Regions from separate parts of the Mycobacterium sp. E802 genome, predicted to be linked through region 3. Evidence: riboswitches for the same ligand, from Rfam matches in the RefSeq annotation. Region 3 holds a riboswitch; each other region holds the start of a gene.
The links. A riboswitch is a leader RNA that binds a small molecule or an ion and turns the genes downstream of it on or off. The one in region 3 is predicted to bind cobalamin.
Positions count from the first base shown of each region.

Region 1: another riboswitch for cobalamin. It lies ahead of A5699_RS04900 (iron ABC transporter permease); the one in region 3 lies ahead of metE (5-methyltetrahydropteroyltriglutamate--homocysteine S-methyltransferase).
Region 2: another riboswitch for cobalamin. It lies ahead of A5699_RS03720 (PPE family protein); the one in region 3 lies ahead of metE (5-methyltetrahydropteroyltriglutamate--homocysteine S-methyltransferase).

Region 1 is NZ_LZJD01000033.1:5,991-16,186, forward strand. It holds gene A5699_RS04860 (alpha/beta fold hydrolase) at 1-422, opposite strand, end outside; gene A5699_RS04865 (hypothetical protein) at 641-1,510, shown strand; gene A5699_RS04870 (hypothetical protein) at 1,569-1,880, opposite strand; gene A5699_RS04875 (hypothetical protein) at 2,001-2,522, opposite strand; gene A5699_RS04880 (hypothetical protein) at 2,722-2,967, opposite strand; gene A5699_RS04885 (TrpB-like pyridoxal phosphate-dependent enzyme) at 3,199-4,500, shown strand; gene A5699_RS04890 (hypothetical protein) at 4,676-4,993, shown strand; gene A5699_RS04895 (CAP domain-containing protein) at 5,013-5,492, opposite strand; cobalamin riboswitch at 5,608-5,799, shown strand; gene A5699_RS04900 (iron ABC transporter permease) at 5,863-6,951, shown strand; gene A5699_RS04905 (ABC transporter ATP-binding protein) at 6,948-7,754, shown strand; gene A5699_RS04910 (ABC transporter substrate-binding protein) at 7,775-8,824, shown strand; gene A5699_RS04915 (VOC family protein) at 9,059-9,556, shown strand; gene A5699_RS04920 (hypothetical protein) at 9,643-9,936, opposite strand.
Region 2 is NZ_LZJD01000023.1:43,527-53,722, reverse strand. It holds gene A5699_RS03735 (O-methyltransferase) at 1-1, opposite strand, end outside; gene A5699_RS03730 (glycosyltransferase) at 60-1,328, opposite strand; gene A5699_RS03725 (RND family transporter) at 1,477-4,551, shown strand; gene A5699_RS03720 (PPE family protein) at 4,502-6,166, opposite strand; cobalamin riboswitch at 6,232-6,420, opposite strand; gene A5699_RS03715 (SDR family oxidoreductase) at 6,425-7,198, opposite strand; gene A5699_RS03710 (DUF899 family protein) at 7,352-8,050, shown strand; gene A5699_RS03705 (ATPase) at 8,047-8,529, shown strand; gene A5699_RS03700 (Ig-like domain-containing protein) at 8,536-9,756, opposite strand; tRNA gene A5699_RS03695 (tRNA-Lys) at 9,904-9,979, shown strand; gene A5699_RS03690 (hypothetical protein) at 10,072-10,196, opposite strand, start outside.
Region 3 is NZ_LZJD01000046.1:30,623-40,818, reverse strand. It holds gene A5699_RS06605 (LLM class flavin-dependent oxidoreductase) at 1-464, opposite strand, end outside; gene A5699_RS06600 (GntR family transcriptional regulator) at 533-1,189, shown strand; gene metE (5-methyltetrahydropteroyltriglutamate--homocysteine S-methyltransferase) at 1,194-3,479, opposite strand; cobalamin riboswitch at 3,609-3,817, opposite strand; gene A5699_RS06590 (sensor domain-containing protein) at 3,891-4,466, opposite strand; gene A5699_RS06585 (hypothetical protein) at 4,683-5,087, opposite strand; gene A5699_RS06580 (MspA family porin) at 5,071-5,739, shown strand; gene A5699_RS29840 (hypothetical protein) at 6,285-6,512, shown strand; gene A5699_RS28995 (hypothetical protein) at 6,764-7,045, shown strand; gene A5699_RS06570 (hypothetical protein) at 7,139-7,477, shown strand; gene A5699_RS06565 (hypothetical protein) at 7,474-7,875, opposite strand; gene A5699_RS06560 (signal peptidase II) at 7,862-8,416, opposite strand; gene A5699_RS06555 (iron chelate uptake ABC transporter family permease subunit) at 8,603-9,637, shown strand; gene A5699_RS06550 (iron chelate uptake ABC transporter family permease subunit) at 9,634-10,196, shown strand, end outside.

The DNA of each region.
Region 1 (10,196 bases), on a different contig from region 3:
GCCAGGCCTTGCCGGCTGGTGAGCAGAGACCGCAGGAACGCCATCGGGTGCGGGACCGACAGTGCGGTCAACGACGCCAACCGCTCGGGGGCGTGGCCCGCCACACTCCAGGCGACCGCCGCACCCCAGTCATGACCGACGAGATGCACCCGCTCGGCACCACTGGCGTCGATCAGCGCGAGGGTGTCTTGCACAAGTTCGTATGCGCGGTAGTCCCGACGGCGAAGTGGCCGGGCACCGGGGGAATAACCTCGCTGGTTGGGGGCGAGGCACCGGAATCCCTGCGCGGTGAGCAGCGAGATGATCGGCAGCCAACTCGTGTTCTGCTGTGGGAACCCATGCAGTAAGACCACCACCGGGCCGTCGGCGGGCCCATCATCGATGACGTCGAACACGAATTCCCCGCGACGGTACTGATCCATTACGCACCTTCGTTCAGTAGAAGCATGACGAAACCGGACTGCGCAGCAGTATGTCCGCATCATGCCAAGCCCGGCCGGGCACGTGTGGACGGTTGCGGCCGTGATCTGCCGGTGGCTCAGTTGTGATCGCAATGTGGCGTTGATCAGGTGCTGAGCGGTTGCAGGGCATCGACGAAGTGCGATACCAATCATGAGATGCGCGCGGGAAGGACCACCTGATGACAGGGATTGGCACAGAAGACGTTCCGGGGCATTGGCTCACCGCGGCGGAAATCGCCCAAGCGTCTCAGTTGCGGGAAGATCTGGTGGCGCGGTTTCTGCCCACGATGCAACCACCGGAGAACCTCTACAGCCGCGACCTCGTCTCGGTCGCCAGGTTCGTCAAGGCGCTCACCGATCTGGGCACGCCCACCGCGGCCGTCGAAGTGGCCGTCGCCGAGTTGCGCGCCCGTCCCGACGCCGCGTTCCACGTCGCGCTCGGCAGCGGCAGCCGGTGGCCTTCGGGTGCCTGTCTGGCGACAGGTCGGTCGCGGACATGGAAGGCCGTCGGCGCCGCCACTGCTGCCGTGCTGATCGTCGGTGGTGTTCTGGCGGTCACGCTGCCGAACAACGAAGAGGGGCAGGCCGCGTCTGCCCCCACTTCGCCGCCGTCAACCAAAACCATTCCTGCCGAGCCGGTTTCATCGGCAGCAAGCGACCAGGCCGGCGCCCGCCCCGCCCAGGCCTTCGCGGCCGCGAAGCCGGACCCGATCTGCGTTCAGTGGCAACGGGCCAGTGCCGGCTTCGACGGCAGGCAGCGGGCATGGGCCAAGACCGATCACGGCGTGCCGGCCGCGCGCTGGACGCCCAAACAGCGGTCCATCACGATGGCCGTGGTCCCGGTTATGCGCGAGGAGGCGGCCGAACTGCGGCGCTTGTCCGACAAGGCGACAGACCCGCTTCTCGTCAATTTGCTCCGCGCACAGTCGAAATACGTGGACAACTATGCCGCGAAGCTTTCGACGTTTCAGCCGGCAGATCAAGCCCACTGGACCGCGGCCACCGCGATGGACGGTGCGGTGAAAGCGGTGTGCGCCACGCCCAGGTAAGCACGGCGCTTGCGGTGAGGCACTCCCATTCGAGTACCCCACCACGGGTCACGTTGCCTTACAGCGGGATCCAGGTACCGAGGAACCAGAAGCCCCAGCCGTGGCCGTCGCCGGCCGGCATGGGCGTCACCCGTTGGCCGTTCCAGTCGAACGGCTGATGGTCGCGCCGTCCCTGGTCAATGCCGCGATTGTGCCACTCCTCGGCCTGGGGACCTCGATTGTTGTGGTTGTCGCAGGGCGCACCGGGGCGATCACAGCCGGGCCCGGGGCCGGGATCGGCACTGGCCGTACCGATGCCGAGGCCCAGCAGTGCCGCCACCCCGATGCCCGCCGCCATCGTCGAGACGCCTACGGTGTTCTTGAAACGCATTGCCTTACTCCGTTTCTCCCTGGTGCGACAACGGTGCCGCACGGAGAGCAACGCTATTTCGGGCAGTTGTGCCGGCGCTGTGTCGAGTATTGGCGCCGACTGTGCATCAGTTTTTTTCGTTCACCAGGTGAGGTTGTGCCTTTCGAAGTGGCGGGCCAGCGCCTCCATGTACTCGTCACCGTGGAACGGGCCACGGGCACCGATGGCCTTCTCCAGGAAGGGGCCGTACTCCTCATCGTTGACATAGGTCGACCAGTGAGTGATCTGCCCGTCGTCGTTGGTGTCGATGAAGCTGATGGAGTAAAAGCCCATCGTCTCACCCTCGGCCGTCGTACCTTCCCAGCGGTAGCGCATGACAAGACCGTTCTCGGCCGGCCAGAACTTGTGGTCCACAGGCTTCCAATCCGGAAAGACCACCGAGTACGCCTTGGCCTCGACCGTGGCGGCGACGTCGAAAGAGGTTGCCACATCTTTGAGGACGAGTTCCTGCCCCGCCACGAAATAGGGGGAGGTGTACACCGCGTCGTCGGTGAACTCCCACTCGTCGTACGTTTCGCCTTCCTGAACCTTCCGCAACACGTACTTGTCACGGTAGCTCTCGGCCATACGGCGATGTTTGGCGATGCGGTCAACGAGATCCATTGCAGTCCTTCACTTATGGGAGCGGAGCGCCGACCACGGACTCATGTGGCGTAACGCACACCTAATATACAGCTCTGTATCCGAGATTCAACGGTGAATCTGGCATTGGTGAAGGAATGCATCGTGGGTCCCATCGGCATACGAAGCGACCTCCGACACCGCCGTACGCCGGCGATGGCGGAGGTCGGGTCGGTGCCGATCAGAACGTCGGGACGAACACGCCGTTCATCCACACGCCCCAGTGGTGCCAACCTTCATCCCAGACCTGCGGGTTACCCGCGGCCCATGCCGGTTGCGCGGGCGCCGGAGGTGCCCACGCAGGCGGGCTGCCGGGATTGGGCCCCGGTGGCGGCGCCGTCGCGAGCATCGGCTGATCGGGCGCCGGCGCCCACGCCGGATCGGCGCCGGCGGTAGCCGCGCTCAGTCCGACCGCACCGGCAGCCATTCCACCTGCGATAGCCGTGGTTGCAAGAACCTTTGTGATCTTCATGCCGTAGACCTCCAATCCGTATGCGGATGAATCTCACGGACACGTTGGCTAGCCGAGGCCGGCAAGGGATAAACCTCCCCGGAGAAAGCATGTGTGTCGACGCGCGCTGAGACCGGCCGAAACAAGGGTCTACTTGGCGAAACGCACCTGTTGAGGGCGTATGAGCGGACCCACTACAGTGTCGGCATGACGTTGCACGCCGACGCTGCCCATCCGGATCTGGTGACCGTCGAGGTGCCGACGCATTGGTACAACTTGGCCGCCGAATTGGACCGGCCGATTCCACCCCACCTACATCCGGCGACGAAAGAGCCGGTGGGGCCCGACGATCTCGCAGCTCTGTTTCCGAGCGGGTTGATCGCGCAGGAAGTATCCACCGAGCCCTACGTCGCGATCCCGGACGCCGTGCGCGAGATCTATGCCATGTGGCGCCCGGCACCGTTGATTCGGGTCCGGCGGTTCGAGCAGGCGCTGAACACCGGGGCGCATATCTACGTCAAGTACGAGGGTGTCAGCCCGGTCGGCAGCCACAAGACCAATTCGTCTGTGGCACAAGCGTATTACAACAGCATTGACGGTGTTCGCAAACTCACCACCGAGACCGGCGCCGGCCAGTGGGGCAGTGCGCTCGCGTTCGCCGGCGCGCAGTTCGGCCTCGAGATCGAGGTGTGGCAGGTCCGGGCGTCCTACGAGTCAAAACCGTACCGACGTCACCTGATTCGCACCTACGGCGGCACGGTGCACTCCAGCCCCTCGACGCTCACCGAGTCGGGCCGTGCCATCCTCGCCCAGAGTCCCGACACCACCGGCAGCCTCGGGATGGCGGTCAGCGAAGCGGTCGAGGTCGCCGCAGCCGATCCGGACGCCCGTTACGCCCTCGGCAGCGTGCTGAACCACGTGGTGCTGCACCAGAGCGTCATCGGTCTGGAAGCCGTCGCCCAGTTGGCCGCGGTCGAACCGAACGGTGCCGACGTCGTCTTCGGCTGCGCCGGTGGCGGCTCGAACGTTGCCGGCCTGGCATTCCCGTTCCTGCGCGAGAAGATCCATGGCCGCTCGAACCCGAAGATCGTCGCCGCCGAACCCGCCGCATGCCCGTCGATCACACAGGGGGAGTACCGGTATGACCATGGTGACGTGGCGGGGCTGACACCGTTGCTCAAAATGCACACGCTCGGTATGGATTTCGTACCCGATCCGATCCACGCGGGCGGGCTGCGTTATCACGGTATGGCACCGGCGCTCAGTCACACCGTCGAACTCGGACTGGTCGATGGCATCGCGATCTCGCAGCACGATGCGTTCTCTGCCGGCGTCCTGTTCGCCCGCACCCAGGGAATCGTGCCCGCGCCCGAATCCACTCATGCGATCGCCGCCGCCGCGGCGCACGTGGCCGACAACTCAGCCGAACAGGTTGTGGTGATCGGGCTCTCCGGACACGGCCAACTCGACCTGCCGGCGTATGCCGAATTCCTGGACGGCAATTTCTGAGCTGTCACCGTTGTCGGCCGTTGTGTCTGAATTCGATGTGAAGCGTCTATGAGCTTGTGCTGCAGCTAATTATGCGTTGGGTATGAGTTCCGGCCACCAGCCGTATTCGTCTCTAGCCTGGACCTATACGCCGCACCCACACGGAGCGGCTGGTGATCGGCCGAAAGGGGCTCAGATGACGAAAAATACGTTCGTGAAGATCGTTGCCGTCGCCTCGGCTGCGGCAGGTTTGGCTCTCGCGTCATCCGCGCCGGCGGTGGCGGCACCGACAGGGCAGACCTCGGCCCAAGCGACGATCAGCGATCTGGAAGCCCAAGGTTTCAAAGTCATTCTCAACAAGGTCGGAAATGCGCCGATGGATCAGTGCACCGTGACGGCGGTGCGCCAGGGCACTGACGTCAAGCACTCCTGGGTGCAACGCGGACCGGTGGGCAATGTGAACAACCTCGTGCGCTACACCACCGCGTATGTCGACCTGATGTGCAGCCGCTGAGTGGACGACCGACCCCGGCTTATGCTCCCGCGAAGTCACCCACCACAGTCATCTTGTTGCTGTCCATGGCTGTCGCAAAGCCGACTGCGGTGTAGCTGCAATTCAGGATGACGTCCCGGTGCGGGGGACTGTTCATCCACGCGTCGAGCGCTGCGGCCACACTGGCTGCCGATCCGGTACCCCAGTACACGATTTCACCCGTGTACCCGGCGTTGTAGCCCGCATCCGCGATACGGGCTTGCGGTGAAGAGCCATCGGAACCTGTATGGCCGCCCACGCCGGTCATCAGCATGTCATCGGCGTGCCGTTGCGCTGCCAACCTCAAGCTCGGTTCGCCGCTGAGACCCGGACAGGTCTGGCGAAGCTGGCCGACGCGGCTTTGTAAGGCAGTCCCGAAATCGTCTGCGCGCGCGGGTGGCCCGACGACAGCAGCGGCACCGAGGACGATGAGAGTCGCAGTGCATTCCGAGGAGACCGCGACGATTCTGCGTTTCGTCATAGTAGTTGCCTCTGGAGAGAGGGGTTGCAGTGCTATTGCTGTAGCAAACAGCCTACGACGGGTTTTCCCACGATGGTCGAAATCGGGCCATTCCGTCTGCTGACCGGGGCTTGGTAGTGTCCTCGACGAGGTCGGTCGCATCCGTGCCAACGGATGCCAGGGAACCCGGTGAGAATCCGGGACTGGCGCGCAGCGGTATGGGAGACGGACTCGGCACAAGCCACTGGAACACCTCGCGGTCTTCTGGGAAGGCGTCGAGTTCGGATGATCCCAAGTCCGAATACCTGCCGTCCTCGGTTGAGTCCACGTGTATCTCGCGCACAGATACCCCGGCAGACGAAGGCAAGGCGTGTCGATCCACCGGCCTCCCATGACCGTGCCCCCGAAGGCAACCCTTGCGGGGGTCAGGGCACCGGCTCCCACCGTACGACGCGTTCCGGCCCCGCCGCTCACCGCGATTCTCGCGGGACTCACTTTGGCGAGCATCGTGGTCTCGGTCGCCTTCGGCGCGGAGGACATCCCGATCGGCGAGGTGTGGCGCACCGTGATCGGCCGCGTCATCGCCGGGATCGAGGTCGACTCGGCCTACGACGTCATCGTCTGGGATCTGCGCCTGCCGCGTTCGATGCTGGCCGCGATCGTGGGCGCGGGTCTGGCGTTAGCCGGCGCGCTGATGCAGGCCTTGGTCCGCAACCCGCTGGCCGAGCCGTATCTGCTGGGGGTGTCCGCAGGTGCCGCCGTCGGCGCAACGTCGGTGATGACCCTCGGGGTGCTCTCGGCGTTGGGGGTATGGGCGTTGTCCGGAGGGGCGCTGCTGGGCGCGTTGGTCGCCACCCTCACCGTGTACGCCGTCGCACGCGCCCAGGGCGGACTGAGCGCCCTTCGCCTGATCCTGTCAGGTGTCGTGCTGTCCTCGGCATTCATGGCGTTGTCGTCGTTGCTGGTATTCACCACCGGTGACCCGCATGCCGCCGAGAGCGTCATGTTCTGGTTGCTCGGCAGTGTCGCCGGAGCGACGTGGGCGAAAGTGCCGATCGCCGGTGTCATCGTCCTGGTCTCGCTGATCGGGGCGTTGCTGATCCATTCGTGGCTCGACGCTTACGCCGCCGGCTCCGACACCGCCACGTCGCTCGGTGTGCCGGTACGGGCCTTGCGCAACGCCCTGTTCGTGGCGCAGGCGGTGCTCGCCGGCGTGCTGGTCGCCGTCGCCGGTGGGATCGGGTTCGTCGGGCTCATCGTGCCGCACGCGGCGCGGCTCGTCGTGGGCGCCACTCATCGCGCGATGCTGCCGGTGACGGTCTTCGGCGGAGCGCTGTTTCTGGTGTGGGTCGACGTGATCTCCCGTGAACTGGCCGCACCCCGGGAGATGCCCCTGGGTATCGTCACCGGACTGATCGGGGCGCCGGTGTTTCTGTTCCTGATGGGCCGTCGCCGCTACGAATTCGGCAGCAGCACGTGAGTGCCGCGACGGTCAGCGCGCATGCCGTCGTGTGTCGCCGCGGCGGGAGAACCGTGGTGTCCGGGGTGGATCTGGTCGTTCCCGCCGGCACCCGACTGGCCGTGGTCGGACCCAACGGCGCCGGCAAGACCACCCTGCTGCGGGCGCTGTCGGGTCTGCAGGCTCCGCGGGCCGGAACGATCCAGGTCGACGGGGAGGATGTGTATCGGATGCCCGCGCGGCGCCGGGCGCGCACCGTCGCCGTCGTCGGGCAGGAAGAGCGGCCCTCGGGCGAGCTGACCGTCACCGAGGCGGTCCGGCTTGGCCGGACGCCGTACCGGAATCCGTGGTCGTCGACGGGTGCGGGTGAGGAGCACGACATCGTCGAGGACGCGCTGATGGCGGTCGGTCTGAGCGGTTGGGGAAACCGGTCCTGCGCGGAACTCTCCGGTGGTGAACGTCATCGTGTCGTGCTCGCGCGCGCGTTGGCCCAACAGACGTCGGTGCTGGTGCTCGATGAACCGACCAATCATCTCGACGCGGCATGGCAGCTGAGATTCATGAGGGTTCTCGACACCCTCGAATGCACGGTCATCGCTGCCATGCACGATTTGGATTTGGTGCTGAGGCATTTCGACGCGGTCGCCGTCGTCGCTGCCGGTGGGCTCGTCGCGCACGGACCGCCTACTGAGGTGCTCGATCCCGAGCTGCTGTCTGAGGTGTTCGACGTCGCCGGCGATGTCATCACCCATCCCACGACGAGACGTCCCCACCTGCTGCTCACCCACGCCGATCCGGCGTTCGACACCACCGACGGAAGATGACTGTGGCACATACCTTTTGGATGAAATGGTCCGTTGCGGCACTCACGCTTGGCCTGATCACCGCCTGCGGCTCGCAGCACGAGGTGTCCGCTGCGTCGTCCACCGTGACCGTCGCCAACTGCGGCGAGGAGGTCAGTTATGAACAGCCGCTCGATCGGTTGTTCGTCAACGACGGCGGCATGATCGCCATCGCGCTGGCCGCCGGTGCGCACGAGCAGATGGTCGCGGTCAGCTCGATGGCACGTGACGTCGACGTGCTTCGATTGGAATACGGTTCGCAGGTCGATGAGCTCAACGAGGTTGCGCCGACGCAGCCGACGCTGGAGAACATCGTCGGCGCAAAGCCACAGGTGCTGTTCGCCGGATACAACTACGGCATGGGGGAGGCCCGGGGGATCACGCCCGAAATCCTGTCCGGACACGGTATCGGCGTCTACCAGTTGTCCGAGGCGTGCCGGCAGGTCGAGGGGGAGCGCGTACGCGGCACGATGGACCCGTGGCTCGCGCTCGATACCGACCTGCGCAACATCGGCATCATCACCGGCAACGCCGAACAGGGCGCACGCGCGGCCGACGAGGTGGCTGCGAGACTCGAAACGCTACGTGCTGCACCGCAACCCGAGCAGAAGCCGACCGTCTTCTTGTTCGACAGCGGCAGCGACACCGTCTTCTCGTCGGGGATGTTCGGCGGGCCGCAAGGGATCATCGACACTGCCGGTGCGCGCAACGCCACCGAGGACGTTCGCGACACCTGGACCACGGTGAGCTGGGAGCGGATCGCCACGGCCGATCCAGATCTGATCGCGTTCGTCGACTACCCGGGTCAGTCGGTCGAGGAAAAGATCGACGCCCTACGGTCCAACCCGGCCAGCCGCAACCTCAGGGCCGTGCGGGAGAACCGGTTCATCAATCTGCCCTACGCCATGTGGGTGTCCAGCCCACTCAACATCGATGCCGCTGAGGTACTGCGGTCGGTACTCGAAAACCATGGCCTGGCACCGAGATCCGACATCACGCCCACGCTCGATGTGAAATCACTTGGTCTTGCGGGTAACGACTGGCTGGCGTGAGCGCACTCTGGGCGTCGCTTCAGCCACCGGCTCACACCTTCCTGGCCGAATCGATCTGCGGGACCGCAAGACAGTGGGCGTCCGCGAGGGTGGTATGGCTGTGCTCGACGGCATACCGGCGAGAATCGAATTGCTCTCGCGCCCAGCAGCTTGTTCAAGACACGGTGTCAAAGTAGGAATACATTGAGAATGAGCATGATTCGAGGCCTTGAGCCAGGAGGAGAGCAGCCGCGAATGTCAGCGCCTGAACCAACCGGAGTGGCTGTTCACCACATCGCGATTTGCCCCGCGGATATGGATGCGTCGCTGCGGTTCTACTGCGACGGAATTGGGCTGAGAACGCTCTTTGACACAGTCGTTGAGCCCGATCTGGTCACGCTGCTCAATGCGCCCACCAATCGCACCAGGACCGTCTTCCTCGGCGTGGCAGGGGAACCGAACACCGGGTGTGTGGAGTTGATGCAGATCGACGGTTTCGACGCGGAACGCGAACCCGAGGGAGTGCGACGGCTTCAACGAGGAATGTGCGTGCTGTCATTTCAAGTCGACGTCGAGGAGACGCTGCGGCGGCTCAAATCTCTTGGACTGGCCTCGGATGTCCGCACTATCAAGACATCACGCACGAATGCTCCAGTGGCCTGCGTTCTGGATCCCGACGGCATTCAGGTGGAATTGTTGGGCGAACCGCTCGACCTCAGGGTGTTCGATGACCGATCGGTCGTGCCCTCTTGAACACGGGTCTGGAGCAACGCCACGACCGCCTCGTTCTACCCCAATGGCATTCGTCACAGTGACGAAATATATTGGGGTAGAACGCTTTACGGGAAGGGGATAGGCGGGATCGCGGAGGGCAATTGAACGCGGGGAATCTCGGCAGGCAACTCAACCTGCGGTACATCGGCCGGCAGTGGCTCCCGTGGGATCTCACTCGGGAGCTGGACAGTGGGCACAGCGCTGGGCAGCCACACCGGCGGAATGTCGCTGGGATATGGGAACGGCGGCATGTTCGCCGGAACCGGCAGCGTCGTCACGGGATCATCCGAGGCGACAGGTCGGCTTGGATCGGTACCGCAGCCGGCGATCAGCGTCGCAGCCAGAGGCAGCAGCGACACGGCTCGCCACCTCATCCGCCTTAACCAAACAACCATCCGGCCAGCTCCTTGCGTTCACCGGGGACGCTATCACCAGCCGGAACCCGAAGCCGACCGCCAGGCTTCAACCCGGCCTCGTCTTCATCGAAAAAGCCTGTACGGCAAGCGAATCTGACACACAGGCACCTTCTCGAAAATCGTCACTGTGACGCAATTGGAGAGGCGACGGCGGGGCACTAGTAGTCATCACCACCGATTGACCGACGGGGTACCTGACGTGC
Region 2 (10,196 bases), on a different contig from region 3:
CCTCCGCAGTGTAACCACGATTTCGCGCAGGCGGCGTGCTGCGCTCGACCACCACACCCTCATCGCGAAGATGTATGGGCTTTCAGCGCACGGTGTTTGCGCACCGCCGCCTCAAGGAGATCGGCTGTCGCCACGACACTGTCGGTCGGTCTGGTCATGCCGGCTGCCACCTCACGGGCGCGCCGGGCGGCCCGCGGGGCCAGCACGGTTTGCAGCCCGGCCAGCAGTGAAGCCGGTGTGGTTTTCGAAAAGCGTTCGGCGGTGCCGACTTGCATGCGTTTGACCTGGGCGGCCCACACCGGTTGATCGGCTCCCACCCACAGGACCAACGTCGGTTTTCCGGCCCGTAGACCGGCCGCCGTGGTGCCCGCCCCGCCGTGGTGGACCACCGCGCGGCACAGCGGAAACACCGCGGCGTGGTTGACCGCGCCGACGACCTTGACATGGTCGGCGACGGACACATCGTCGAGATCCCAGGCGCCCGAGCTGATCAATGCCCGCTCCCCCAGTTCGGCACAGACCGAGGCGATCATCTTGACGGCCTCGGCCGCCGAGCGCACCGGCATACTGCCAAAACCGAAGTAGATCGGAGATTTTCCCGCCGTTGCCCACGCCGTCACCTCGTCGTCGCGGGCCGTGGCGAGCTCCAACGTCATCGCGCCGACGAACGGGCGATCGTCTTGCCACTCCTCGCGCAGGCCCGGAAAGAACACGTCGTCATAGGCCTGTATCTCGAGCGCGCCACGCTCGACGATGCGCCGCACCGACGGGGTCCTGGCTGCGGGCATACCCAATTCCCGCCGCTGCGTATCCTCGGCCTGTTTCAACAACCGCCAATAGACCCACTCGGCGACGCCCCAGGCCGGCCCGATGAGATGCCTGGGAAGCGGCACGGGGAAAACCTGGCTATTTGCCCGGTGGGGGAAAAAATGCAGTGTGGCCAGCGGAATCCGTTGGTACTCGGCGATGTTGGCGACCACCTCCTGATATGTGGTGCCGGTGAGGACCAGGTCGGCACCGTGGGTCAACTCGGCTGCGGTGGCACTCATCTGCGCCCAGCCCTGGACCATGTACTCACGGCTCTCACGAAGCACCCGGAGCGGATTGCGAATTTTCCAGGCATCCCGAAAAGCGTCGGCTTCCAGCTGTTTTTGCGAATCCACCCCATACACAGCAACCGGCGAGAGCCCGACACCCTCGACGAAGGGGACGAGGTTGGGCGGGACGGCAAGGCGCACATCGTGTCCGCGACGCCGAAGCTCCAAGCTCACCGCAGCACACGGTTCGATGTCGCCACGGGTTCCGTGGGCCGCCACCGCAAATCTCATCATCTGCCCCGCTCGCGAATTCGTGGACACTCGAACGCTATAAGGGCTGACCTGGGTTCTCAACCGCCCCCTGACCTGATCATGAAAGCCGTTGGCCGAGACAGGTTTGGCCCACGGCCCGACATTCCGCGCGTGTAGCATGACGCAGATGTTCCGGTGCGGCTTGCCACGGAATGCGTTCTCGCGGGTGGGATTCTCCGGTTTGGGCAAGTACATCGTCCGCCACCCATTGCTGGTCATCGCGGCGTGGCTGGCGCTCGCCGGCGTGCTGTTGATGACGGTGCCCCAACTCAATGCCGTGGCGGAGCGAAATCCGCCCGGCTTCTTGCCCGCTGACTCCGCAGTCTTCGCTGCCGGCAACGATATGCAGAAGGCGTTCAACGAAACTGGCGGCGGAAATGTCGCAATTGCGATCCTGAGCAACGAGAACGGCTTGACTCCAGCGGATGAGCAGACCTACCGCTCACTGGTGGACACACTGCGGTCGGACACCGCCAATGTGCTCTCGACTCAGGACTTCGTGAGCATTCCCGAACTTCGCCAGGTAATGACCAGCGAGGACAACAAAGCCTGGCAGTTGCCGATCAGCCTGGGCGGGGCAATGGGAACCGCTGAAGGCCAGACGGCTTACCGACATGTCGTCGACGTGGTCCGGAAGGCGACCGCGGGCACCTCGTTGTCGGCCGAGGTGATCGGTCCGGCCGCCACGTTCGAAGACGTCGTCAAGCTGGGTGAACGAGATCAACACATCATCGAGGCCGCCACCGTCCTGATTGTGCTGACGATCTTGATCATCGTCTATCGGAACGTGGTGGCCATGCTGCTTCCGCTGGCGATGATGGCGGTGGCACTGGTGGTCGCCGAACAGGCCGTCGCGGGTCTCGGTGCGATTCATCTGATCGGTCTGGGTCCCCAGACGCTGATGTTGATGACCGCGATGATGATGGGCGCCGGGACCGACTACGCCATCTTCCTGTTCAGCCGCTATCACGAATGTGTCCGATCCGGGCTCAGTTCCGACGACGCCGTCGTCGCGGCCCTCGAGTCGATCGGACGGGTGATCGCCGGCTCGGCGGGCACCGTCGCCATCACCTTTCTCGGGCTGGCTTTCACCAAACTGGGCGTCTTCTCGACGGTCGGTCCGGCCCTGTCGGTCACGATCGGCTTCGGATTTCTGGCCTCGGTCACGCTGCTGCCCGCGCTCATCGTGCTCGTGGGGCGGCGCGGCTGGGTGAAGCCCCGCAAGGATCTGACCGGGCGCTGGTGGCGACGGTCCGGTGTGCACATCGTGCGCAGGCCCGTCGTCCACCTGGCCACCAGCCTCGCCGTACTGCTCGCCCTGGCCGGCTGCGCGCTGCTGGTGAACTTCAACTACGACGACCGCAAGAACCTGCCCGACGACGCACACAGCAACCTCGGATACGCGGCACTGGACAAGCACTTCCCGGTCAGCAGTACCGTCCAGCAGTTCATCCTGATCCAATCGCCGCGGGACCTGCGCAGCCCAAAGGCATTGGCCGACATGGAGCAGATGGCTCACCGGGTCAGCCAACTGCCCGACATCGAGATGGTGCGCGGGGTGACCCGCCCGACCGGTGAGATGCTCAAGGAAGCCCGCGCGACGTACCAGGCCGGCGAAGTGGGCGGCAAGCTCAACGACGCGTCCACTCTCATCGCCGACAACGATCCCAGGCTCTCGCTGTTGAGCGGGGGCGCACACAAACTCGCCGACGCCCTGGGCGAGGTGCGCAATCAGGTGAGCAATGCGATCCTGTCGGTACGTCCGCTCGCCGGGGCGTTGGCGGACATGCAACGCAAGTACGGCGGCGCCAAAACCCTCGACGAGATCGATCAGACCGCCAAACTTGTGGCCAACATGCGCTCGCTGGGCCGTGCGTTGGGCGTCAACCTGGCTCAGATCACCGACGTCTACAAGTGGGCCGCACCGGTGGTGGCCGCGCTCGACGCCGGTCCGGCCTGCAGCGCCGATCCGGCGTGTGTCGCGGCGCGGGCCGACCTCCAGCACATCGTGGATGCCAAGAACAACGGAACCCTCGACAAGTTCGCCGAACTCGGCCGGCAGTTGGAGTCCACAGAGGGCAGCGAGACCCTCGACGAGGCCGTCGAGGGGCTGGGCCGAACCATCACCGAAGCCACGGAGTCGGCACGCGAACTCGGTCTCGACACCGACACCGGCATCCAGCAGCAGCTCGGCAAGTTGCAGCAGGGTGCGGATCTGCTGGCCGATTCCAGCCGTCAACTCGCCGACGGCGTACAACTTCTCGTCGATCAGACCAGGAACATGGGTCAGGGCCTGGATCAGGCCTCGGAGTTCCTGTTGGCGATGAAGCGGGACGCAGCCGACCCCCAGATGTCTGGCTTCTACATTCCTCCACAGATATTGACCCAGGAGGAATTCAACAAGGCGGCAGCGCTTTTCGTCTCCGCCGACGGACACACCGTCCGTTACCTCGTGCAGACTTCACTCGATCCGTTCGGGACCGAGGCCATGGACCAGGTCAAGGAGATCGTCAAGACCGCCGAAAGTGCCCGCCCCAACACGACATTGGAGGATGCCAAGATCTCCCTGGTCGGCTTCTCGTCGATACAGAACGAAATGCGCAACTACTACGACGGCGACATCCGGTTCATCATCATCGTCACCCTCGTCGTCGTCTTCCTCATCCTCGCCGCACTGCTACGTTCGCTGATCGCGCCCATCTACCTGGTCCTGTCGGTCGTCCTGTCCTACATGTCGGCACTGGGGATCGGGGTGATCTTCTTCCAGTTCCTGCTCGGTAAGGAGATCGTCTGGACGGTCCCGGGAATGGCGTTCCTGGTGCTGGTCGCCGTCGGTGCCGACTACAACCTGCTGCTCATCTCACGAATCCGCGACGAGTCCGAACGCGGGATGCGCACAGCGGTCATCCGCACGATCGGCGCAACCGGCGGAGTCATCACGTCGGCCGGATTGATCTTCGCCGCATCGATGTTCGGCCTGACCTTCAGCAGCCTCACGGCCGCCATGCAGATCGGCTTCATCATCGGCGTCGGCCTGCTCCTGGACACCTTCCTGGTACGCACCATCACCGTGCCGGCCACCGCGGTGTTGATCGGTAAGGCAAGTTGGTGGCCGACCAAGCCGCCCACGACGAAGTCGGGGCCGAACGAGTTCAACCCGAGCGATCGTCCTGCCACGAGCTCGGCAGCATCGGAGCCTTGACGGCGCCGCCGAACGAATCACCATCCAGGGCAGCCAAACCGGCCGGCCGCCCGGCGGTGCTCTTCGAGTCGGTATCAGCGAAACCGATCTGCCCGGCACCCTGATCCGACGGCGTCACATCCGCCAACTCTTCGGACCCGGAGTCCAGATACTCGTAGCGTCGACCAAGCTGCTGGGCCTTGGCCCGGCGGCGTCGCGCCGTCCGTTCTTTCTTGGGTTCCACGGCGCGCACCGCGGCCGGCATCTCGGCGTCCTGCGGTGCGGACGCCGTCCGGCGGGCCCGGCTGCGCGCCGACTGCCGGGCTTCGGCAGACAGTGCGGCGGCCATGTAGCCCAACGCATCAAGGTTGCCCAACGTCGGTGGTGCCGTCGGCGTCGGCGGAGAGGCCGGCGGAGCCGACGGGGCTGCGGGTGCCGAGGCCACCGACGACGTGGGGGCGGGCGACGGCGCAGTCGGGGGCGCCGGGCTGGGCGTGAGGGCGAGCCCGACGGGCGGCGGTGCGGGCGGAGCCATCGGCACCACCGGAAGCGCGTTGTGCAGTCCCGCAAGTCCGGCCGCGCCGATGACACCTCCGGCCGTCAACACCGGCGCGGCGGCAACCGCTGCGGCCAACATCGGTAGCAGCGCGGGCAGGGCCGCGACGAGCACCGACTCCAGCAACGTCTTCACCAGGGCGATCGTGTCGGTGGTGAACGCCACGAACATCGCGCCGGCGCCGAAGAGCAACGTGTAGGCGATGGCCACCGGATTGCCCGAGGCAAACGCCAACCCGATATCCGCCGCGACGAACGCGGCGGTCTGTGACAGGTAGGCGACATACTGCGAGATGTCCATCGGATAGCCGAGCGCGAAGGCCAGGTTGAGCGGATGGAAGAAGCTCAACGGGTTGCCGGTCCACGGCAGATACGGATCGATCCCGGCGAATAGTTCCGAGAAGAACGGATCGTTGTTCAACGCCTGGATCAGTGGATCCAGGACCTGGTCGTAAAAGTCGGTGTAGCCGATCTGATCGAGCCAGTTCAGATAGTCGTCCTGCCGGTCCGGCGGCGCCTCGGAGGCCGACGTCAGGGAGAACGGCTTCAGAATCTCTGGTGCCGCAACGCTTTCCGGCGATGCCGCCACCGCCGAGGTGGCGACAGCGTCGTACACCTGCATCGCGGTGGCGGCCTGGATCCACATCCGCACGTAGTCCGCTTCGTTCAGGGCGATCGGGATGGTGTTTACGCCGAAGAAGTTGGTGCCCAGCAACACCGCGTGGGTGGCGTGGTTGGCGGCCAGTTCGCCCAGTGTCGGCATCGCGGCCAATGCCGTGGCGTAGGCGGCGGCCGCGGTTTCGTGTTGCGCTGCACGCGTTGCGCTTTCGGCGCTTTGTTGCGTCAGCCAGGCCAGGTAGGGCCCGTGGGCCGCCACATATGCTGTCGCACTTGGCCCTTCCCACGCGCCCGCCCCCACGTCGGCCAGCACCGCCGTCAACTCAGCGGCCACCTCGGCATATTCGGTGCTCAGGGCGGTCCACGCACCCGCGGCTGCGAGCAGCGATCCCGGCCCCGGTCCGGCGGACAACAGGCTGGACCAGACTTCGGGCGGCGAGGCCAGATAGATCGCGGCGGCCATCACTGACCGCCCCATGCTTCGAAGGACACGGGTCGTCGTCAGCTCTCTCGGGGTACTCCGCCCCGGGTAGCAGGATGCGATGACGCGAGTGTCCTGGCTCTCGGATCACAGCTCGCCTCGCCTTCCAGCTTGCGCCGTGGCAGTTGAGGGTCGCTCCCCGATGACAGTGGCGGGACCGCGCCGGATTCACACCGGCTTCCTACGTCGTCATCACCTAACCGGCGAATTATGGCACATCACAGCCGGTCCCGATTCGGGCTACTTCTGCGCGCGCCCGGCGCCCTTCTTGATCCGCGGGGCCAACTGCACGATCTCGGGCACCACGGTCGGGTTTTCGTAGGCGGTCGTCACGAGTGACACCAGGGTGTTGGCGACATCGCCCAGGGCCGACATCCGGGCGGGCAGCGCCCCTTGGGCCACCCACGTCCTGAGCAACTGGTCCAACAGGTCGCGGTCGGCGCCGCGCAGGATCTCGGTGTCCTCGGTGGGGCCGATGCCGACCCGCAGCAGCGACAGCTCCGGGTGCTCGATACGCCACGAATGCAGAATCTCGTCGAGGGCGGCCTTGCTTGCGCTGTACGCTGCCACACCCGCGCGCGGACGCCCGACGTCATAGCTGGAGGCCACCAGGACCACACCGTTTTCCGACAGCCGGGGCGCCGCGGCCCGCAACACGTTGTTGGCCCCGACGGTGTTGACGCTGAACGCGTGCAACCACGTGGCCACGTCGGTGTCCTCGATGTAGGCGAACGGGATCACTGTGCTGGTGAACACCACGGCATCCAGACCGCCCAGTGCGTCGGCGGCCTCGTTGACGACGCGGTTGATGGCCGCGGAGTCCTCGACGTCGAGCTCGAACGCGTCTCCGCCAGTGGCCTCGGCCAGGGAATTCAGCAGATCGATGCGTCGCGCCGCCACGGCGACCTTGGCGCCGCGTTCAGTGGCACTGATCGCAACCGCGTGGCCGATGCCCGACGAGGCACCGACGACGAGGAGACGCAGTCCGGCTGCGTCGGCTCGTTGGCTGCTCATTCTGGATCAACCTCCATGGTCCATCTCAAGACGTGTCTCAAGGTCTTAGGTCACCCTTCGCTCGTCGGACAGTACCGCGTGCGATGAGTTTCGGTCGCGCGGTGGGTCCACTTTGGAAGACCGAGTTTCACCCGACGGCAGTTAGGAGTCCCCATGACGACAGAGACGACGCGCGGAAAGCCTCCGATCGTCGACCAACAGACCTGGCGCAATGCACTCGACGAGCTACGGCGACGGGAGAAAGCAGCCACCCGCGAGTTGGACGCGATCGCCGCCGCACGGCGGCGGTTACCGATGGTCGAGTTGCCCGACTACACGCTGATCGGCGCAGACGGCCCGATACGCCTGGCCGACGTGTTCGATGGCCACTCCCAGCTGATCACCTACCACCACATGTGGACCGACGGTGCCGAATGGCAGTGCGGCGGCTGTACCGGTTTCACCTCGCAGTTCACCCGCCTGGACTTCCTGGACAACTACGACGCCCGTTTCGTCATCGTCACCAACGGCCCGATCGAGGAAGCGCTGGCCTACCGCGACAAGGTCGGCAACCGCATGGATTGGTACTCGTCGTCGGAGAGTTCTTTCGGTACCGACGTCGACGCCCCACCCAACGGCGGCTTTGCCGTCAACGTCTTCCTGCGCGACGGCAGCACCGTCTACCGCACCTGGCACACCAACGGCCGCGGCACCGAACAACTCAGCCACACCTTCGCCCTGATCGACCTGCTGCCCTACGGCCGTCAGGAGGAATGGCTGGATTCACCGGAAGGATGGCCGTCGCAGCCCACATACTCGGGCTGGCTGGACAGCCCCGACATCGCCCGAATCTACGGAAAGGACCACGTATGACCGCGTCATCAGACACCCGTGAGCGCTACGTCGTCACCCGCACCGTCCCGGCCTCCCCGGCCCAGGTGTTCGCCGTCCTGGCCGACCCGGCCCGCCACTGTGACACAGAGCCTGGTGACTGGGTGCGGGACGCAGTCGATCCCGCGCCGATCACCGCGACCGGCCAGATCTTCGCGATCAACATGTTCCTGCCACAGGCCGGCGGCCACTACGTCATGCACAACCTGGTGAGCGAGTTCGACGAGAATCGCAGCATCGCGTGGCTGCCCGGTCAGCTCGACGCACAAGGCCGGCATGACCCGGGTGGATGGTCCTGGCACTACGAGCTGACGCCGAATGGCGACCAGACCGACGTCACGCTGACCTACGACTGGACCGACACTCCGGCCAGCTTCCGCGAGCAGATCGGCGGGATGCCGCCGTTCGGCACCGATTTCCTCGCCGAATCGCTTGGCGCACTGGAACGCTCGCTCAGATAGCCTCGATCAGGTGCTGGCGTTGCCGGCGCGCCATTGCTCCCAGGGGATGTTCCAGTCCCCCAGGCCCTCGGTGCCCGGCAACACCGGGCCGACGGTGTTGACGACCTCGACGATGTCACCGCGTTTGGTGTTCTCGTAGAACCAGCGGGCATTGGCCGTGCTGACATTGAGGCAGCCGTGGCTGACATTGCTGTAGCCCTGGCTGCCGACCGACCACGGTGCGCCGTGCACATAGATGCCGCTGTAGGACATCTGGGTCGCGAAGTCGACCTCGGTGCGATAACCGTTGGGTGAGTTGACCGGCACCCCGTAGGTCGACGAATCCATCACCATGTGATCGAAGCGGTCGCCGACGATGTAGATCCCATTGTTGGTCGGAGAACTGTTCTTGCCCATCGAGATCGGCATGCTCTTGACCACCTGACCGTTGCGCCGCACGGTCAACGTCTTGGTGTTGTCATCGGCGCTGGCGATCACCTCGTCGCCGATCGTGAAATGGGTCGTGACATTGCCCTGACCGAACAATCCGTCACCCAACTCGACACCGTAGGTGTTGACGGTGACGTCCACCGAGGTTCCGGGCTTCCAGTATTTGGCTGGGCGCCAACGGACTTCGCGATTGTTGAGCCAGTAGAAGGCACCCTCGACCGGTGGATTGGTCTTGACCGTGATGGCGCGCTGGGCCGCGACCCGGTCGCTGATGTTCTCGTCGAAGCGGACGGCGATGGGTTGACCCACGCCCACCACTTCCCCGTCGTTCGGCAGCAGGTAGGGCATCGTCAGGTTCGCCGGCGAATGTGTCTCGAACCGCATCCGGCGATTGGTGACGCCGCCCAGACCCAGCGACTGGGCGTTGAGGGTGTACTGCTCGTTGTAGTCGAGTGGATCGGTGGTCGACCACGTCAGCCCGTCGGGACTGAACTTGCCGGCGACGCTGACGCCGTCTTCGTTGGTCATCGTCACGCCACCGAGCACACCGTTCTCGGCGCTCACCGTGACCGGCGCTTCGACTTTCACCCCGACCGCGCCATCGGTCACCGAGGCCTTGACCCTGGGCACCAACAAATCACCGTAGGGCGTGCCCTTGTCGGTGATCACGGGCGGCGGGTCCGGCGGTTCCGACCCGCCACAGGCGCTCAAGGCCAGCATCATCGCGGGCACCATGGCAACAACCGTCCGCCGGAAGATATCCCGATACGGACGGGTCACTGTCTGGACCTGCCCCATGTTGATCGCACCCCTCGTACGGTCGATAGCAAATTCTTGGCAATAGTCTAAGGGCTACCGGCCGCGGATGCGCATCCTGCGGGCGGCAGAAGGCCGCTACCAGCGGATTTCACGGTTGGCGGAATGTCCTGTTATTGTCTCTCACGCGCGCCGTTAGCTCAGTTGGTAGAGCAGCTGACTCTTAATCAGCGGGTCCGGGGTTCGAAACCCTGACGGCGCACCAACCAAAAACCCTGCCTCGGCAGGGTTTTTGTGTTTGGTCTGCGCAGGATCGGTGCGGGGTTGCCGCAACTGTCCGAGATCTATCTGGCTGGCCTATCTGGCTCGAGACCCGTCGGCAAGCCTGTCGCCGACACTCGGTTCGGCTTCTTCCAACAGCATCTCTACCGCCCCGGCCAGATGCGCGGCTGCGTAGCCGTGATCCCGGTACTGCTCGCTCT
Region 3 (10,196 bases):
TCGTGACCGAGATGGGTATCGAGGCCGAAATTCTGCGCCTCGCTGTCGTTGACCGATGTGACCACGTTCCAGGCCGCGCGGCCGCGGGAGAGGTGGTCCAGCGTCGCGAAAGTCCGGGCGACGTGAAATGGGGCGTAGTACGTGGTTGAGTAGGTAGCGCCCAACCCGATGTGCGAGGTCGTCTGCGCCAGCACTCCGAGGATCACGCTCAGATCGAGCTTGACCGGACGAGCCCCGTAACGCACGGCCTCCGCCACCGAGCCCCCGTAGATCCCGGGCATCGCCAGGCGGTCATCGAAGAACATCAGGTCGAAGCAACCCTCTTCGAGCTGCCTGCCGATCTTCGCGTAGTACGACGCGTCGAGATAACTGTGTTCGGTCGCGGGGTGGCGCCATGAGCCGGCATATACAGAAGTGCTTCCTGCCTGCATGAACGCCACGAGGGACATCTGATCGGAACGCATAATTGGAATCTAACATCTGATATATCAGATATCAAGGGTATCGTACGTCCTGCCGGTACGCTGCACGAATGACGTCGCCGTTGGACATCTCGGGCACCGTGCGTGAACGCGCGGCCCGCGAGCTGCGCGACCGGATCATCACCGGAACCTTGGCTCCAGGGACCCGCATCGACCTGGATGCCATCACCGAAGAATTCGCAACCAGTCGCACGCCGGTCCGCGAAGCTCTCCTGGAACTCTCGTTCGAAGGGCTGGTCCGCGTCGCACCACGCAGCGGGATCACCGTGATCGGCGTCAACTCGGACGACGTCACCGACAGCTTCACCATCCTGGGCGTCCTCACCGGCCAGGCCGCGGCATGGGCCGCTCAGCGAATCACCGCCGACGAGCTCTCGCGGTTGCGGGAACTGGCGGCCGATGTCGCCCAGCGGTCAGGCGCGGACAGTATCGGCGAGGCCAACTGGCTGTTCCATCAGGAGATCCACCGCGCCGCGCATTCCCCCCGATTGCTGACCCAGATCCGGCAGGCCGCGCGGGTGGTGCCGTCCAACTTCCTGACCGTGTTTCCCGAGCATGAGAAGCACTCGCTCGACGAACATGAGCAACTGCTGGATGCGTTGGAGGCCAAGGACGCCGAAGCCGCCCGCACCATCGCCGAACGCCACGTCCTGGAGGCAGGGCGCTCGTTGGCGGCCTGGCTGGATACTCAGGCCGCCACGAGCTGAGCCACTATCCTCCGCGGACCTCGGCGGCCGCTGCGACCAGTCGTTTGAGCGATGCGGTGACCTCGTCGGTGGTTCGGGTCTTCAATCCACAATCCGGGTTGACCCAGAGTCGTTCGGCCGGAACAGCTTCGAGTGCTTCCCGCAGCGACGTGGCGATCTCTTCGACACCCGGCACCCGCGGTGAGTGGATGTCGTAGACACCCGGGCCCACACTGTTCGAGAAGCCGACGGCGTTGAGATCGCCCAGCACCTCCATGTGCGAGCGAGCCGCCTCGATCGAGGTCACATCGGCGTCCAGATCGGCGATCGCACCGATCACCTCACCGAACTCCGAGTAGCACAGATGGGTGTGGATCTGGGTGGAATCCTCCACCCCGGACGTGGACAACCGGAACGCCTTCACCGCCCAATTCAGGTACGCCTCTTTGGCTTTCGAACGCAGCGGCAGCAGCTCGCGCAACGCCGGCTCATCGACCTGAATGATCGCGATACCGGCCGACTCCAGATCAACGGTCTCGTCGCGGATCGCGAGGGCCACCTGGGCGGCGGTCTCCGCCAGCGGCTGATCGTCACGGACGAAAGACCAGGCCAAGATGGTGACCGGGCCGGTGAGCATGCCCTTGACCGGCTTTTCCGTCAGCGACTGCGCATAGGTGATCCAATCGACGGTCATCGGCTTGGGCCGGGCCACATCTCCATAGAGGATCGGTGGACGGACGCACCGGCTGCCGTAGGACTGCACCCACCCGTTCTGCGTGGCGAAGAACCCGTCGAGTTGCTCGGCGAAGTACTGCACCATGTCGTTGCGCTCGGGCTCACCATGCACCAGCACGTCCAACCCCAGCTGTTCCTGCAGCTCGATGACCTCGGCGACTTCGGCCTTCATGCGGCGCTCATACTCAGCGGCGTCGATCTTGCCGGAGCGCAGATCGGCACGGGCGATCCGAATGGCCGAGGTCTGCGGGTAGGAACCGATCGTGGTGGTGGGCAACGCAGGCAGTTTCAGCCGGTCCTGCTGAGCGACGCGACGTTGATCAGCCGGCCCACGCTTGGCGCCCGAAGCGACGATCTCCGAGATCCGGGCCCGGACTTCGCCGTTGTCGAGTCGCGGATCAGACTTGCGCGACTCGATGGCGGCGTTGGACGCAGCGATCTCGCCAGAAATGGCCTCGCGACCGTTCTTGAGACCACGAGCCAGTGCCACCACTTCGGTGACCTTCTCGAAGCCGAAGGCCAGCCAGCTGCGAAGCGCCGCGTCCAGATCGCTCTCGGCGTCAAGGGTGTAAGGCACGTGCAGTGTCGAGCATGACGTGGAAACTGCTATCGCCGCCACAGACCCCGTCAGCACGGACAGGGTGCCCAGTGCGGCCTCGAGGTCGGTGCGCCAGATATTGCGGCCGTCGACCACACCCGCCACCAGGAGCTTGTCGGCGAGCTCCGGCACTGCGGCCAGCGCGGCGCTGGTTCCGGCAACCAGATCGACGCCGATGGCCTCGATCGGGGTACGAGCCAATGCGGGCAACGCGTCGGTCAGCTCACCGAAGTAGGTCGCGACGAAGACAGCCGGCCGTTTGGTCAGTCCGGCGAGATGGGCGTAGGTCCGCTCGGCGATGTCGGCCGCATTGTCGACAATGTCGGTCACCAACACCGGCTCATCGACCTGGACCCACTCGATTCCCTTGTCTGCCAACCGTCCCAGCAGTTCGGCATAGACATCGACGAGGTCATCGAGACGGGCCAGCGGCGCTCCCGCTCCATCGACGGACTTGGACAGGGCCAGGAAGGTGATGGGACCAACAAGCACCGGGCGCGCCGGAATCCCCTGTGCACGTGCCTCTTCCAACTCCCCCAGCACTTTGGCCGGGTTGAGGGCGAAGGTGGTCTCCTGGCCGATCTCGGGCACGATGTAGTGGTAGTTGGTGTCGAACCACTTGGTCATCTCCAAGGGGACGATCTCTTCGCCGTCATAGGTACCGCCCCGGGCCGCGGCGAAATAGCGGTCCAGGTCGTCGGCGACAGCGGTCACACGCGGCGGGAGTGCGCCGACCAGCACTGCGGTGTCGAGCATCTGGTCGTAGTAGGAGAACGTGTTGACCGGGACCGAGTCCAGTCCGGCCGCCGCCAGTGACTCCCAGGTGTCCCGGCGCAGCGTTGCCGCCACGGCCTCGAGTTCGGCACGGTCGATACGACCGGCCCAGTACTTCTCGACGGCGCGCTTGAGTTCACGGTTGGGTCCGATGCGGGGAGAACCCAGGATGGTGGCGGTGAAGGGTACTGCAGTTGTGCTCATGACGACGTCCTTCAACGTGCGACGGGGATGGCCACCGCCAGGAGACGTCGAACCGAACTCAGCCACCCCGCCATGGGTGAACGGCGTTCGGCCACTGCCCATTCCGCGAGGCGATGAACCACCGGACGCGGCGCGCCCGGTACGGCTGGCAGGTCTTCGGACTCACAGGCACGCACGGAAACCGTGCTCCTACTGGCCGTCGCTTCCCAGCTGCAGTTGCCTGCGTGCCAGTGCTGATGACGGCGGTCGTTCCTGCATACCGCTGCGGGACAGTCCCGGATTCTCACCGGGTTCCCTCTCACGTCGCATCTCAATCAGCCTGCGTCGTTCGATGTCGGCACCGCAAACACCCCGGCACCGGCAAACCAGCTGCGCGGGCCAGACTACCCGCCTCACCCCGGCGGGTAGCGATCAGCGCGGCATCGCGGCCTTGATCTTGTCCACCACATCGGCTGCCTGGGTTACCGACGAGCCTGCCGGCTTGCATGCCTGCACGTCCATGACGAGATTGGCGGCCACGCCGAGCGCCCGCTGGCAATCCCTGGTCTGATCCCCGTTGACGCGGGTGAAGGGCAGGGTGAGCTCGTCGTCGGTCTTGGTGAGCTGGCCGCTCTTCCACTTGGGCAACGGTTCACCGTTGAGCGTGATGTTCACCTTGTGGTCGGTGCACTTCGACCAGCGATCGGCGGACTGATCCAGAAAGTCCTTGGCGTCCTGCGGGGTCGGGAAGATCACCACCGACTGCACCAACAGGTTGTCCCAATTGTCGTTGTCCGGTGCTCGAAGCAGTACCTGGCGCATCGCGGTCCAGTGGTCCCCGTAGATGGCGGACTCGTTCACCTGCCAGGCACCGAGGCAATTCAGGTTGGGCAGCAGGTTGCGATGATCACTCATCGCGGTGACCGGCGGGTGCGCCGTCATCCCGTCGGTCCCCATCAGGGAGTTGACCTCGTCGGTGCTCAGCAGCAGCCCCTCGAGCGCGGACATGGGCACATCCTTCGGCGGCCCCTGAGGCTTGTCGCCGCCGCCGGCACAACTGGTTGCCAGCAGTACGAGCGTGAGCAACGAAATCGCAAGCCGGATCACGGCAGTCCTTTACTGACGGCACGGGTCGCCGCGCATCGGGGTGGGTGAGTTTCCAAGGTGGTGAATGCCGGCGCGTCCCGCCAGAACCTGATCAGGACAACGTGATTCGATTCGCCGTCAGGCGTGGGTGCCCGCAGCGGCACAAGCCATCTGTGCGTTGGTGGCATCGGTGTTGAGCTGGGTGGCGGTGTCATTCAGAGATTGACCACCGGTGCGCAGCCCCATCTTCAGGAGCAGCTTGGTGGCGCCGAACGACCAGGACCGCATCGGGTTGGCGATGTCCGGGGAAAGCCCAGGTGTTCCCGCGGCACTCATCGCCGATGCGGCGGCTTCGCGCAGCGCGGTCCGGCCACTGGTGTTCGTCGTGCTGATGGTCGGGTCCCCGTAGTCGGGGCGCTCCACGCCTTCGATCGAATCCGCGAAATCGCCGTAGAACGTCGACGCCGAATCGAGCGCGTTGGCGAACGTCGAGCAGGCCGTAACCGCAGGTACGCCAGGATCATCCGTGGTCGCGACCGGCACCGATACCGGACCCGGGGCCGGCACACCGGCCGCCACCGGAGGCAACTCGGGCGCAGCCGGCCCTGGAGCACCGGTCGCCGACGCCGGCCCCCCGCCGGACAACGGTCTCGTCGCATCCGCGGAGCCCGGTGTCGTCACGACGCCCGACGGGTGGAAGCTCACCGTCGCTGCGAAAGACGAGAGCCAGCTGCCGGTGGCACCGCTGACCACCGCCGCATCCTCTCGCGAATACCTCGTGGCCGGCACGTTCACCGGCACCGTCACCGGTGGCGGGTCCACCACTCTGTCCGGCGGCACACTGGATACCGGCTACCAGATCGGTTGCGGTATCGAACTGGGCCAGGTCCGCCTCATCGGCTCGATCGGCCTGAGCACGTCGGGTTCGACGCTGGCCGGCATCATCCCGACCGGTGTGAGCATGCCGATGTCGGGCACGCTGGAGATCCACCTCAAGCCCGGTACCGTCACCAACGTGTCCGTGAACAAGAAGTCGTTCAAGGCGGCACCGGTACGCGTCACGGTCAAGGACGTCCACATCAAGATCGACGGCTGCACCGGTCAGTCCTTCCTGCGCTCGTACGCGACCCTGACCAGCTCCACCACCGACACCGACGACGTGGTCGCGTACTACGGCGTCACCAAGGCAGTCTGACGGGGAGCTGTGAAAGCGAAACACGAAGGCATGAGCGAGAACCCAGACGGCACGTACGCGGTCAAGAACGCGATGGCCGCCCTCGCCGCAGCCGGGCTGTTCGTGGTCGGTGCGGCGGTTGCCTGCTCGGCAACCGCCGCAGCCGACCCGGCACCGCCGGAGGTTCCGGGCGCTCCCGCGGTTGCCGCCCCGGCCCCCGCGGTGGAACCGCCTCCCCCGGCCGGACCCGAGGTGCCGCTCGTCGGTGCACCACTCGGGCCGCAAGGGCTGTCGGTTCTGGGGCAGACCGGAACCCAGGCGGCGCCAGGCAGAATGGGCGTCCCCGACGGGATCGACCTGAGCCCGGGTGCGCTGTTGGGGCAGTACGCAGCTCCGGCTGCACCGGGCGGTCCGCCACCCACCAACGCCCCCAACCTCAGGGCGTTCAACAACGGGAACTTCCTCCCGCAGAACGAGAAGCCGTCAGCACCCGGACAGGGCACCGTGGTCGGGGTCGAACCGGGCCAGGAGAACGCGGACATCTCCGGGCTCGACTGGATGCGGACATGCGCGACCTGTACCGTAACGGGAACCTGCGGGGCGCAATGCTGGGCCAGGTCCCCAAAGAGCAACTCGGTGAACCGCTTCCGGGCACCGCTCCCCCGCCCGGGACGAACATCCCGTCGGGTCTCGGTGAGAATCTGCCGGATCCAGCGGCTCCGCCCCCGGCACCGGGAGCCCCGCCGGCACCGGGAATCCCGGGGCCGCCGCCTCCCGCAGCTCCAGCTCCCTGACACATACATTCAGGCAGCATCCGGTATTCCCGGGTGCTGCCTGATTTCTTGCTGCCCCCATCCCCCCGTCCACCGCGCTCCACCGCCAAAATCCGCTGGACGAATTTTCGCAACTTTCTGTTAACTTTCTGTACACCGGGAATACACTGGCTGTTGACGGCCGGAGCTACCGGTGAGAGCGACAGCACGAGATCCGACCGCCGGGGAGGATCGAAATGCTGACGCATGCGCGAAGATCGAGAATCATCGGTGTGGCGGTTTTCATTCCCGCCATTGCGGTCGGGGGTGCGCCATTAGCCGCGGCAGAGCCGACTGCGGGCAGCGGGCAACGGGCCGACGAGACCATCTCCGCCCTTAGCGCCGAGGGCTACACAGTGGCGATCAACTGGGTGGGCGGCAAGAGCACACTGCCGCTGGACAGGTGCCGGGTCAATTCCATCCACAACCCCAACCGCGGGGCGCCCCCGTTGCCGAAGTCATCGGTGACGGTCCACGTGGATGTGCAGTGCCCGGACGAGTCCTCGAACTCCTGAACGACGTCATCCCCCTGCCCGGCGGAATAGACTGGCAAGACCGGTCCGACCGCCGGGAGGGTCATCATGCGGCGAGCATCGCGGTGCGTAAAAGTGGTTTCCCCCTTGGTGTTGTGCTGCGCCGGGATTCTCGTCATCTCAGCCCCACCCGCCGGAGCTGATCCCACAGCGGGCGAGCAGTCAGCTGACGCAGTCATCAGCGACCTCGAGGATCAGGGCTACAGCGTCGAGATCAACTGGGTCGGCGGCGTGAGCACGACCCCGCTGTCGGAGTGCTCGGTCAAAGGCATCCACAACCCCGACCGGTCCTCACCGCCGGCTCCGAAATCCTCGATCACCGTGTACGTCGACGTGGCGTGCCCCAACGAACCCGACGACTCCTCCGTCATCCTCGGTCCGCTCGGGCCTTTCGGCCCGTTCGGCATCGGCTAGAACGCACCCGCGTTGGGTACCGAGGTGGTCGCATAGGGATTCGACATGGTCGTGGTCGGCGGCGCAGTCGTCTCCACCGCAACTTCTGGGGGTGGCGGTGGCGCACTTGACGTTCCGACGTCCTCGCTGGTGCTCACCGGTGTCCGTGGCGATGTGCTGGTACTCGTGGTCATCGACCGCGACGACACCGGCTTCGTGGGCGTCACCGGGGTGAGCCGCTCCGGCTGGGCCGGCAGCACCGAATGATGCGACGTCATCAGGATCGCGAATACCAGCGCGCCGATGGCCACCACTGCCCCGATCCCGGCGAGCACCATCGCCGCGGTGGTCTCGTGCCAGGGGGTATGCGGCCGATCGTCCGCCGAACCGATCCGGTGGTCCAGATTAGTGTCCAGCATGCGGCCCCAAGTTCCGGGCCGCACCGTTGAACGGAAAACCTGACAGCGACAACGCGATCAGCCACACCACGCCCGCCAGTACAGCGAGATCCGCGACATTGAACACCGGCATCGGGCCGATCGCCAGAAAGTCGACCACATGGCCCCGCAGCGGTCCGGGGGCGCGGAAGAATCGGTCGACGAGGTTGCCCGCGGCGCCTCCCAGGATCGTCCCGAGGCCCAGAGCCCACCACGGCGAGCGGACATGCACGCCGATCCAGGCGATGGCCGCGGCAACGCACAGGACGACGATGGTCAACATCACGGTCCGGTCCGCGGCCATCGACAATGCCGCACCGGAATTGCGGGTGAGCTCACACGCCAGCCAGTTACCGAGCAACGGGACGGTGCGGCCGGGCTCGAGTGTCCCCACAGCCAGGGCCTTGGTCCCGACGTCGAGCAGAAAGACCGCGCCCGCGGCCGACAAGAGCAGCCGACGCCGCGTCGGCTGTGCCGAACCGGCGCCCGGAGCGCCAGAAATATCGGCGATGTCGGCCGTCACCGAATCATTGTCCGCTCACGAAAGCCGGATCGCCGGGCGACGCGGCTGACGTTTCGGTGAACATTTGTGGCGCGTCAGGGTTCGTTCGACGCCCTCGGCGACCAGACCGCAACCTTCGTTAGGCTAACCTAACGCAATGACCCTCTTCGACTATGCAGCGTACGGGACCGGTCAGCCGCAGCCGCGGTGATCACCTTCAAGCCGGCGGCTCCACCGACCGGATCCGTGCGACGCCGCCGTGGTTTCGGGCTGCTGATCGCCGCCATGTTGCTGGCGGCAATGTGTTTGGCCAGCCTGGCAGTCGGCACCGAGAACGTGTCCCTGTCGACGGTCTGGCATGCGGTCACCGACTACCACGACATCGGCGATCAGTGGATCGTGCACGACCTGCGGATCCCCCGCACTGCGCTCGCACTTCTCGTCGGACTCGCCCTGGGACTTTCAGGCACCCTCATACAGGCAGTCGGACGGAATCCGTTGGCTGACACCGAGATCCTCGGAATCAACGCCGGCGCCGCGTTGTTCGTCGTCAGCGCAATCGCCTTCTTCGGTCTGACCGGCATCCGGACCTATATCTGGTTCGCCTTTGCCGGAGCGCTTTTCGCGATGGCCATCGTGTATCTGGTCGGCATGACCGGCCGCGTCACCGTCACCCCGGTGCGGGTCCTGCTCGCAGGCGTGGCGGTGGGCGCCGTGCTCGACGGCATCGGATTCGCCGTGCGGTTGCGCAATCCCCGTGCCTTCGACAACATGCGCTACTGGGACGCCGGGGCGCTCGACGGCCGGCCTCTTGAGGTGGCGGCGGCCATCGGTCCGTTCATCGCCCTCGGGGCGGTGTTGTGCGTCATCGTCAGCCGCTCGCTCAACGTCACAGCCCTTGGCGAGGATCTGGCGAAGAGCATGGGCGGCAACGTCGCACGCACACAGGCACTCAGTCTCGTCGCCGTTACCCTCCTCGCGGGTGCCGCGACCGCCGGTGCCGGCCCGATCGGTTTTGTCGGTCTGATGGTTCCGCACGCCGTGCGGCGATTCACCGGCCCGGACTGGCGCTGGATCCTGGCGTATGCGTGCTTCGTGGCGCCGGCGCTTCTGCTGGCGGCCGACATCATGGGCCGTGTGATCATCCGGCCCGCAGAACTGCCCGCCGGTATCGTCACCGCCTTTCTCGGTGCGCCGGTGCTGATCTGGTTGATCCGACGCCGTGGGTCGGATCGCGGATGAGCGTCGAATTCGGGCACCGCCAAGTTGTCTTGCGTTCTCGAGGCATGTCGTTCCGGGCCTCGTGGCGCTCGATCCTCGTCGTGGTTTCACTTCTGGCCGCTGCCGTCGTCATCGGAGTGGTCGCCATCGGATTCGGCAAGTACACCGTCGCGCCCCTGGAGGTGCTGAAGGTTCTGCTCGGCGCCAACACGTCGTTCGACCGCGTGGTGGTACTCGAATGGCGAATGCCGCGGACTGTGATGGCGCTGCTGGTCGGTGCCGCGCTGGGCATCTCCGGTGCGATTTTTCAGGCACTGACCCGAAACCCGCTGGGCAGTCCCGACATCATCGGGGTCAACACCGGCGCCTACACGGGAGCCCTGATCGTCATCGCCGGTTTCGGCGGCGGCTACTACGCCGTCGCGGCCGGCGCATTGGTGGGCGGTCTGGTCACCGCACTCGCGGTGTATCTGCTGGCCTACCGCAACGGGCTGGCGGGGTACCGGCTGATCGTGGTGGGTATCGCTCTGGGTGCAGTGTTGAGCTCGGTAAACCAGTGGATCGTGATCAAACTCGACTT